2 regions of the Providencia xihuensis genome follow, and region 2 is predicted to be linked to the other one. Evidence: predicted binding sites of a transcription regulator. Region 2 holds the regulator's gene; the other holds the start of a gene.

Region 1 (5,593 bases), 470 kb from region 2:
TAATTATCATGGTGCTTGGTGTTATCTTCCTCAGTATCGCAAGCTCTTGGTTCTGGTTAATTTTATTTGTTTTGTGCGTAGGAATTGGTTACGGCATGACGTTCTTAGCATCAAGTGTTTTGTTATCAAACTACTTTGGTCGTGGCCCCTATTTGGAGCTATTTTCTGTGGTTAACTTGATTTCAACTATCGCCTGTTTAGCGCCATTTATCGCAGGTGGGATCAAGGACTACACAGGTAGCTTCACCCCTGCATTTTTAGTCATTGCCGCCCCTGTGGTGGTTATCCTCGGCTTAACATTAATGATGAAACCGCCCGCACTCCATACCAAATAAAAAATCCCGAGTATTAACTCGGGAAAGATTGAAACCAAAGGGAAAATAAGCTTAAGACCAGATATTGGATCAAAACATGCGTTTCACATTGTGCCACGACAAACTGGAATGAGGTGGCACAAATTCAATCAAGGCTTTAACAATTCAGGGACTTTCAACAGAATAAATTCATTATCATCGGCTTGATTTGGCTCACGGCTGGATGAGAACGGGTAGTTATTGTCATTACCAACAATGATATGTTCACCGTCGACCACATCCACATTCTCAATCGTAAAGAATGGAAAGGTAAATACCCCGTCATTCAGTGGCTTTCTTGCTTGACTATTTGGGTCTTTAATATTCATTAAATCAATGTACGCCTGCTTATCAACCGCTTCACCGACGTTTTTATCTGAAAACTCAATACGGTATACACGCTTAAATTTCGCTAAATTACTAAAGCAATTTTCCGTGTTCATACTGCCTGCAGCACAGGCTTTATCCGATGTCCCCTCGCCATTATCACGCTCGATGATTAGGCCATGAGTGTCATCGATTAAATTAAAATCGCCGATAGCATTTTGGTTATCTTCGAACACATATAGCCAGCTTCTGCCTGTCCAATCTTGTTTTTTTACATCAAACTCAAGAATGCGTGCAGCGCGTTTACCATCCACATTTTCATAATCTTGTTTTTCATCAACCCAAATTGCCCCTTCAAGCATTGGGTACAGTTTTGAACCGTCTGGTGAGGAAGCCATACCTTCAAACCCTTTTGAGCGATTCACTTGGAAGGTGACTTTATCTGTTGGTTTTCCTGGTGTGGTGACTTGATAATGGTCTGGAGAAACCACTTTTTTGCCATCGACCTGCGTTTCAAACAAGGCTAACACTTTGCCATCCAAATCCATTTTTATCAGATATGGGCCAAATTCATCCCCTACCCATAATGCACCATTAGCAAACTGAAAACTTTCTGGGTCGAAGTCGCTGCCCGTTAAGTAACGTTCCTTTGTGCTCTCATTAATAATGTGAAAAGGAATGATTCTGTCGGGGTCATGGAAAAAAACCGTTTTGAGTGGTGTTGTTTTGCCTGATTTAAAATCAATATCGTATTGCGTCACATACAGCATAGAGTCTGGTGAATTCACTTTATTACCAAACCCATTATCCGTTAACACCCAATAGGTGCCATCCCCCATCCGTTTAATTCCTGAATGGCCTTGCAATGGCTGCCCTTTGATTGGAATGTGTTTCCCCGTTGGACGATCAGCGGATTTTCCTTCGACTTTGCCGAGAGTGTCAACGCGTGTGCCAGTGGTGAATTTTCCGCTCACTTGAAGGTCTGCAGGCGCATTTTGTGGCGCTGAAACGGTGGAATCAACGGAAAGAATGGAATGCCCCATTAATGTGGCAGGCACTTCTTGTTGAGCAAACCCTGAGAAGCTAAATGAAATCAAACTTGCCAGTAAAGAAAATGAACCCAACGTCTGTTTAATTGGGTGTGTAATTGAATTTTTATGCTGCATGGTTATGTTTCCATTTTAAGGCTATCAATAATCGACGGCGGAATCATAACCTGAGTAAATGACGATTTTGTGAAGGATTCAAGACAGTTATTTTAATTGGGCGTAAATAATTTCACGCCCAATTATTCCCTATAAATTAATCATCCATTGGGTAATCGACGGTGCTGGCTGCCTGTTCCTAATAAGCGAAGACCTAGCCATCCCCCACAAATCGACAACAAAATAGCTGCGCACAGTGGTAATAATAGCCACATACGCCATTCAGGTTGCCATGGAAAATCAAACACTTTACTTTGCAATAACCACAAGGCAATTTCAGCACCAAAGGCCGCAGCAAGGCCTGCCATTAAGCCAAGTAATGCAAACTCGCTCCATAATGTTCTGCGCATCAGCTTTCTGCTCGCACCTAAGGTGCGATAGACCACCAGTTCGCGCTCACGTTGGCTCATTCCCACTTGAATCTGTGCCAACAATAACAGCAAGCCACAGAAAATCACTAAGACGACCATCACTTCAAGAGCTTGGCTGACTTGCTGAAGGATTTGCTGAATCTGTGTAATGATCGCCCCTGTATCCAGCACATTTATGGTTGGGTAATGGCGGCTAAGTTGCGTCAATAACTGGCCGTCCCCCCCATAATGGAAACTACTCAGCCATGTTGCTGGCATTTTCGACAAGCTTTCTTCCGAAAAAATAAAATAAAAATTCGGTCGTAAACTTTCCCAATCCACAGTGCGGATGCTGCTTACCGTCGCCGTAAAAACTTGAGCTCCTGCGTTAAATGTCAGTTTATCCCCCAGTTTTAACCCTAGCTCTTTCACCACGGTTTGTTCAATGGAAACCTCCCCCGCTTTCGGCGGCCACGTGCCTTCATTCACGATATTCGCAGGGGCCAATTGAGATTGCCACGTTAAGCTTAATTCACGCCGTACCGTATTATTATTTGGGTCACGTTTATCGGCCCATTCAATCGCTGACTGGTCATTAATATCGGTTAAACGCGCTAAAACCACAGGATTGAATTCCGTTGGCTTCACTTGATACTGTGCCAGTAACTCAGTCACAGGTTTAAGCTGTGATTGGTTCATGTTAATCAAGAAATAGTTCGGGCTATCTGCTGGCAATTGCTGCTGCCAGCGGTCAAGTAAATCACCCCGAACTAAAATTAATAATGCCAGTAACATAAACGAGAGCGAAAAGGCGCTCATTTGGGTGATAGTTTGCAACGGTTGGCGCAACAAGCGGCTGACCGAAAGGCGTAAACTCAGCTGGCGAAATTTAATATGGCGCAGCCCCCAAAGCCCGACCCAACCAATTAAAGCCAATAGAATCGCCACGACAACAATCCCTGCAAGAATCGACCATAACAGGGGGTTTACTCCCGCAAAAATAAATAACCCGCCCACGACAATTAATATAACCACAGGGAGATAATAATGCAGCGGCCATACTGGGGATTTTGCATCTTCACGTAACACCCGAGAAGGTTGGGTCGCCATCAATTGGTAATAAGGACGACTGCCTACAATAATGGCAATGATAAACAATGTCCCTATCGCCCAGACCCACGGCATTAGGCTAGCAGGAGGCAATTCTTTTGGCAGCATTGCGCCTAGAATTTGCATCAAAATGCCTTCAAAGGCTAGCCCTAATAACGAACCTAATAACGCCGCTGCCACTAAAATGACCAACCACTGGCCAATGATCCATTTACGCAGCGCACTGCGTCCAGCCCCAAGTGTTTTTAGAACCGCAATAAGCTGGTGGCGGCTACGGCAATAGTGGGTCATAGAAACCACAACAGCTGCAATCGCCAGTAATAAGGTTAATAATACGGATAACAACAAAAATTGCTGAGCACGTTGGAAAGTTTTCCCCACCGCGCCATTGTCTTCACTTAAGGTATACCATCGCTGGTCATTGCGCAGTTCTTTATCAAACTTTTGCTTAAATGCATCAATAAGTTGGCTATCACCCGCGAACATATCGCGATAGGTTAAACGGCTACCTAACTGAATCGCCCCCGTTAACGGTGCATCTTCAATCGCAATTAATACTCGAGGGGCAATTTGGAATGGATTGAAGCCACTATCGGGCTCTTGGAGTAATTTCCCCGAAACCTTTAACGTCGCATCGCCGATATCAATATTATCGCCAATATTCAGGTTCAATAACTCTAATAAGCGAGGTGCCACTAACACCTCCCCTTGGTTTGGTACTAACCCTTCAGGTTCTGTAACTAACTCGCCATACAGCGGATAAGCCTTGTCGGCGGCTTTGACTAACACCAGCTGTGGGCGGGCATCTTCATCTTCCGTTGCATAGGCCATCGTCGAAAATGATATCTGCTGGCTCAGTTTTAACCCATCTTTTTGTGCCTCTTGCAACCAAGCGGGCTCGCTCGGGTGTGAGGAACGCAGAACCAGATCCCCTGCAAGTAGCTCACGGCTTTGGTAGCTCATGCTGTTTTCGATACGATCACTAATGCGCCCTAACGCTAAAACACAGGCAACGGCGAGAGTGAGTGCTAACCAGACAATCAATAATGACGGCGTTTTCCATTCACGCCAAAACCAACGCCAAATCATGCTTCTTCCCTCAGTTGTCCATCAACCAAGCGTAAGCGACGCTGACAACGTGCAGCGAGTTCGTTATCGTGTGTAACTAAAATCAGCGTAGTACCATGTTCTTTGTTCATGGCAAACAGCAAGTCCGCGATTTTATCCCCAGTCTGTCTATCAAGGTTACCTGTCGGCTCATCGGCAAATAAAATTTGTGGACGACCGTTAAATGCGCGTGCCAGTGCCACACGCTGTTGTTCGCCACCAGAAAGTTGTGGCGGCATATGCTTCATGCGATCTTTTAAGCCTAAATCAGTCAGTAATTCAGCGGCATGTTGGTGGCTAGATGACTCTGGCTCTCCACGCAACAAGGAAGGTAGCTGCACGTTTTCAATCGCATTTAATGTAGGGATTAACATAAACGATTGGAACACAAACCCCACGCTTTGCGCGCGCAAACGAGCTCGTTCCTCTTCATCCATGCGGGTCAGGTCTTGCCCCAATAAATTGACCGAGCCACACGTACCGTCATCTAAGCCCGCAATGATCCCAAGCAGAGTTGATTTCCCCGATCCTGACTCGCCAATTAAAGCAATTGTTTGACCAGACTCGACAATTAGCTCAACACCTTGCAATATAGTCAGTTCATGTTCACCTTGACCAACACGTTTAATGAGATGATGAACTTCAAGAATATTATTCGCCGACATATATTGGTTTTTCTCCTGTTACTGACTGCAAGTGGACACGCCCTTGCGTCAACTAAGCTATTGATCTTAGGTGATAGCCTAAGTGCAGGCTACCGTTTACCCGCTGAGCAGGCGTGGGCCTCTTTGCTTGCCAACCGCTGGCAGAAACTGTCTCCGCCTATTGAGGTGGTCAATGGCAGCATTAGTGGCAATACATCAGCACAAGGGCTGGAACGCCTTTCTACCTTATTGGAACAAAATAAACCGAGCTGGGTGCTGATCGAGTTAGGTGCTAACGATGGTCTGCAAGGCTTACCTGTCGAACAACTGGAAACTAATTTACAGCAAATAATCGACCAAATCGTGCAATCGGGTGCAAAACCGCTCTTAATGCAAATTCGTATTCCACCAAATTATGGAAAACGTTATACAACAAGCTTTGAAAAAGTGTACCCGAAACTGGCGGATAGCAATCAAATTCCGTTACTGCCTTTTTA
Region 2 (5,593 bases):
AAAAAGTATGCCTGCTTGCCTATGACAAAACGAAAAATCAAAAAACAGAAAAAATCGCCAATAACTGACAACAAGTAGAACTTTTATAGGGCAAAAAGGCAATAGCAAACCCGAAAACAAGAGGAAATAACTAAACTAATTTTCAGAACCAGTGATTCCTTTCAGTAAAATCACAATACTCGTTATATGATTTGTTCGAAAAATAATCAACTCATCATTTTGTCATTCATTTTTTTTACTAACTGGTAGGATATATAATATCAAAATCATTAATTGGCAGGATAATATAAAAAAATAATGTATTAACAAAATTAATTAATAGGTAAGCAAGCAGGATCCACTTTATTAACAAGTTGATTATATTAATAAAGTGGGATCATTTAGGATTTTTTCAATTTTTTATCATCAACGATTAGCACAGGTGGCAAAGTAAATGAGAACTCACTCCCTTTACCAACTTGGCTAGTGACCACCAGCTGGCTGCTATGGTGCTGAACGGCATGTTTCACAATAGCCAACCCAAGCCCTGTTCCACCACCACCTTGACGTGAACGTGCTTTATCCACACGGTAAAAACGCTCTGTCAAACGTGGAAGATGCTCTGACGGGATCCCTGGCCCATTATCCTTCACACTAAATTGAGCACCAAGACTGGTTTTACGCCAATCCACACGAATTTTTGTGCCTTCAGGCGTATGGTTAATAGCGTTATACACTAAGTTCGCCACAGCACTGCGCAGTTGCTCCTCATTGCCATGTACTCGCAGTGATTCATCGATATTAAACTCAAATTGCTGGCGGCCCTGGCTTAAACTTAACGCTTCTTGCTCAATCATTTTGAGGATTACTGGAATGTTTACCTGCTCATCAAGGTTGATTTGCGGTGCAATTTCGATACGAGATAACTGCAAAAGCTGTTTAACCAAATTATCCATTCTATGAGCTTGCTCTTGCATCACATTCAGCGCTTTTTTATTGACGGCTGGCATACCTTCCTGGTCATCCATTACCTCAAGATATCCCTGAATAACGGTAAGTGGAGTACGTAGTTCGTGGCTAACGTTAGCAAAAAAATCCCTACGCGCTTTCTCCAACCGACGTTTTTCAGTGACATCTCGCGCCACCATCAGTAGTTGCCCTTCGGTATAAGGCAAGATACGAAACTCAACAATTTCCCCACTATTCAGCTCAATGGTTAATGCTTGGTCGTAGCTTTTGATTGAAAAATAACGACTAAAATCAGGGTAGCGCAATAAATTGAAAATATGTTGGCCATTATCTTCTGGCCAGCGAAAGCCTAACAAAGCCTGAGCGTGGCGATTACACCAAAAAATATTGCCTTCAGTGGTCATCATCACAACGGCGTCGGGTAAGGATTCAGCGCCACTACGAAAACGTTTAATCAACTGCCCTAATTCGCGGCGACGTTTACGATTACGCTGCTGCATCTGGTATATACCGTAAAATATCGGCTCCCATCCTCCTCGCCCCTCGGGTGGTAACATACTTTTATCCAACCAAAGCCAATAAGATAGTTTTAGCAGGTTATATGCATGCCACACTAAGGCTGCCAGTAACGAAACCACCAACAGCCAAGGCAAATGCCCGATAAAAATGGACAAAATCAGCGCTGGCAAGATAAATAAAAACAGCCCCCAAACCAGCTGTTTAATCGATAAGCGTTCAAGCACGCATGTCTCTCCCTAGTTTGTCGTTAATAACGAACAGAGAAACGGTAACCCGTACCGCGTACTGTTTGCACCATTTTATCATGACCTTCAGTTTCTAGCGCTTTTCTTAAACGCCGAATGTGCACATCCACCGTTCTATCTTCGACGTAAACATTCGCGCCCCACACATAATTCAAGAGCTGCTCACGGCTGTATACACGCTCAGGGTGAGTCATAAAGAAATGCAGAAGCTTATATTCCGTTGGCCCCATATCAATCGGGGTGTCATTACTCGTCACACGGTGGGAGGTTGGGTCTAACGTTAACCCATTCATTTCGATGATATCTTCTGTCGACATCGGAGAGATCCGACGGAGAATAGCTTTAACGCGAGCAATTAACTCTTTCGGGGAAAACGGCTTAATCAAATAATCATCAGCGCCGACTTCAAGCCCTTTCACACGATCTTCTTCTTCCCCGCGTGCTGTTAACATCATCACGGGAACATCACGCGTCGCGCTATCGCGCTTCATATGTTTAATCACTTGGAGACCTGAACCACCAGGGATCATCCAATCCAATAAAACCAAATCAGGGAGAGGATCAACTAACTGTGCAATTGCGCTGTCATAATCATCAGCTTCAATTGGCTGAAAACCATTCTGTTCTAATACAAAACAAACCATTTCTCGGATGGGCGCTTCATCTTCAACCACTAGAATGCGTCTTGCCATGATTGTTCCTGTAAATAAGAAGACATTGTTAATGTGAACGCATTATGCGTCACTTTTATGACAGAATTATGAATGTCTATTCGCAAATCAAATATTTCTCCTTATATTAGCGGGTAAATGTCATCTAAGTGAAATAATTCCGCCATAACACGAGAAAAACACGAGGTTTTGATAGGATCAGGTATACTGGATAGCAGTAATTTATGCCCTTTATCAAAGACAGGAACGGATGGCTCATGCGCATTATTCATACCTCTGACTGGCATCTTGGCCAATACTTTTTTACCAAAAGCCGTGCGCCTGAGCACCAACACTTTTTAGATTGGTTAGTAAACCAAGTCGAAATTCATCACGTTGATGCCGTTATCGTAGCAGGGGACATTTTTGATACAGGGTCACCACCTAGTTATGCCCGCGAGTTATATAATAAATTTATTGTGGACTTGCAAAAAACGGGGTGCCAGTTGGTTATTTTGAGCGGTAACCACGATTCCGTCTCCGTTCTGAATGAATCGAGCGCATTATTAAGCTACCTCAATACCCAAGTGGTCACCTCTGGCAGTGAACCGAATGTTATTACTCTACACAATAAACAATCGCAACCCATTGGCCTCGTGTGTGCCATTCCTTTTTTACGCCCTCGGGATATTCAATTGAGTGTTGCAGGGCAAAGTATTGAAGAAAAACAGCTTTCGCTACAAACCGCTATTCATGACCATTACCTAGCCAGCTACCAATTTGCCCTCGAACAACGCGCAATGCTCGGCGTGGATATTCCAATTATTGCTACGGGGCATTTAACTGTCATTGGCGCGGAATTAACCGATTCCGTGCGTGATATTTATATTGGCACATTAGAAGCCTTCCCTTCAGGGGCGTTCCCCCCTGCGGATTATATTGCTCTTGGCCATATTCATCGCCCTCAAGTGATTGGTGGAAAACAACATATTCGCTATTGCGGATCCCCTATTGCCCTCAGTTTTGATGAAACCGCCCAACAAAAAAGTGTCTGTTTAGTTGAATTCACAGGCAGCGAATTAACCGAAATCACCCCGTTAGCGATCCCTATTTTTCAGCCCTTACAGACGATTAAAGGCTCATTAAAAGAAATAGAACAACAACTTAGCGTATGGCAAGATTACCAAGGTGAGAATGCAGTTTGGTTGGATATTGAGGTGGCCTCTCAAGATTATCTCGCGGATATTCAACAACGCATCGAAGCACTCACACAAAACCTTCCCGTTGAAGTCGTGTTACTGCGCCGTGCGAGAAAGCAAAAACAAGGGCAAAACCTTGCGTTGGCCAATGAAACCCTGAATGAACTTACAGTAGAAGAGGTTTTCTTACGCCGCCTTAGCGAAGAAACGCTAGAAGACCCTGAACGTGAACAGCGTCTAACCCAACTTTTCCAACAATCCTACGACGCATTACGCCAAGAGCAAGGGTAATTGATATGAAAATCTTAAGCTTACGCCTCAAAAATATTAATTCTCTCAAAGGTGAATGGAAAATCGACTTTACGCAAGAGCCGTTTGCCAGCCAGGGGCTATTTGCCATCACAGGCGCAACGGGTGCGGGGAAAACCACCTTATTGGATGCCATCTGCTTAGCGCTATATCATCGGACACCACGATTAGATTCAATTTCCGCAAGCCAAAACGAACTGATGACCCGCCACACCGGGGACTGCCTTTCAGAAGTGGAATTTGAAGTCAAAGGTGCGGCCTATCGCGCATTTTGGAGCCAACGCCGCGCAGGTAATAAACCAGATGGCAACTTGCAACCACCGAAAGCGGAACTTGCCCAAGTGGCTGATGGCAAAATCATTACCGTTAAGGTATCTGAAATTCGCGACCAAATAACCAAAATTACAGGGTTAGATTTTGGCCGCTTTACAAAATCCATCTTGCTATCGCAAGGGGACTTTGCCGCTTTCTTAAACGCTTCCGAAAAAGAACGCGCTGACCTACTTGAAGAAATTACAGGCACAGAAATTTATAGCCAAATCTCCAAATATATTTTTAACCAACACAAGCAAGCAAAAACAGATTTAGATCTCTTAAAAGCCAGAGCGCAAAGTATTAATTTACTTACGGAATCAGAACACCAAGAGCTGCTAGAACAGCAAAATACGTTACTGAAACACGAAACTGAAATAAAGCAAAAGCGTGCACAGCATCAACAGGAACTTAATTGGTGGCAACAACACAACCAGCTCACTGTGAGATTACAATCACTTGATAATGAACTAAAAAATGCCCAACTTGAATACCAAACGGCGCAACCACAACTGAAGAAACTATCGAATGGCGAACCTGCGGAGTCGCTACGCCCTCTTTGGCAAAATATTGAAAGTCTACAGAGGCAACTCACTGAATACACAGAACAACAACAGCAGTTACAACTCAATCTGGAAAAACAACAGGCCGAACGAACGCCGCTACAAGCCACACTCATTCAATCTCAGGATGAACACCGCAAACATATTGATTTTGTAAAACAACAAAACCAAATGATTGATGAAACAGTTCGCCCTCTCGATAACCAAATTTTGCAGTTAACGCAGCAACAACACGAATTAAAACAACAAATAGCTGAAAAAAAGGTAACTTTTGAACAAAAACAACAGTGGATAAATGAGACACAAGGCCAGATTCAACAGGCAACCCATCAACTTAACGAGTTGAACATATTTCTAAATGAAAAACAAAAAGATGCAGATATCAACGCGCAAATAGGCAGTTGGAAACAGCAAGGGCGTTTTATTTTTGAATTAGGAGATCAGCTCAATACCTTATTACAGAAACAAAAGAAACTCTCAAAAGAAATTGAACAACTGCAAGTGGATAAACAAAAACGCACAGAAGAATTAACACAAACTACGTCCACCTTAGAAAAACACACACTCGCGTTTAAAAGACAAGAACAACAATACAAAGCCGACCAAGAAAAATACGATATTTATGCAGTTAATCAACAGATTGAGCAACTGCAAACGCGTTTACAGCATGCCAAATTATTACCGTTAATGCTGTCCCAATACCTGAGTGCGCAAGCCCAATTACAGCAACACAATCAGCAACATGCTGATTTACAGCAACAGAGCAGCCAAACACAAAAAGAACGCGAACTGACTGAGTCTCAAATCAATGAGTTGGCACCTCGCATCAAACTAACCAATGAAAAGTA

What was found. The regulator PhoB, encoded in region 2, activates phosphate uptake and scavenging genes when phosphate is short. The targets are predictions, from matches to a motif close to CTGTCATAAAACTGNCNNAT.
Region 1: the regulator PhoB is predicted to act here: its motif matches at 1,914-1,933, upstream of ACE2AL_RS05385 (esterase-like activity of phytase family protein).

What each region holds. Positions count from the first base shown of each region.
Region 1 covers NZ_CP169565.1:1,247,043-1,252,635, reverse strand. Annotated here, with positions in the region: gene ACE2AL_RS05390 (MFS transporter) at 1-335, shown strand, start outside; gene ACE2AL_RS05385 (esterase-like activity of phytase family protein) at 464-1,846, opposite strand; gene ybbP (putative ABC transporter permease subunit YbbP) at 1,987-4,434, opposite strand; gene ybbA (putative ABC transporter ATP-binding protein YbbA) at 4,431-5,117, opposite strand; gene tesA (multifunctional acyl-CoA thioesterase I/protease I/lysophospholipase L1) at 5,085-5,593, shown strand, end outside.
Region 2 covers NZ_CP169565.1:781,720-787,312, reverse strand. Annotated here, with positions in the region: gene phoR (phosphate regulon sensor histidine kinase PhoR) at 381-1,691, opposite strand; gene phoB (phosphate regulon transcriptional regulator PhoB) at 1,715-2,404, opposite strand; gene sbcD (exonuclease subunit SbcD) at 2,641-3,852, shown strand; gene ACE2AL_RS03340 (AAA family ATPase) at 3,858-5,593, shown strand, end outside.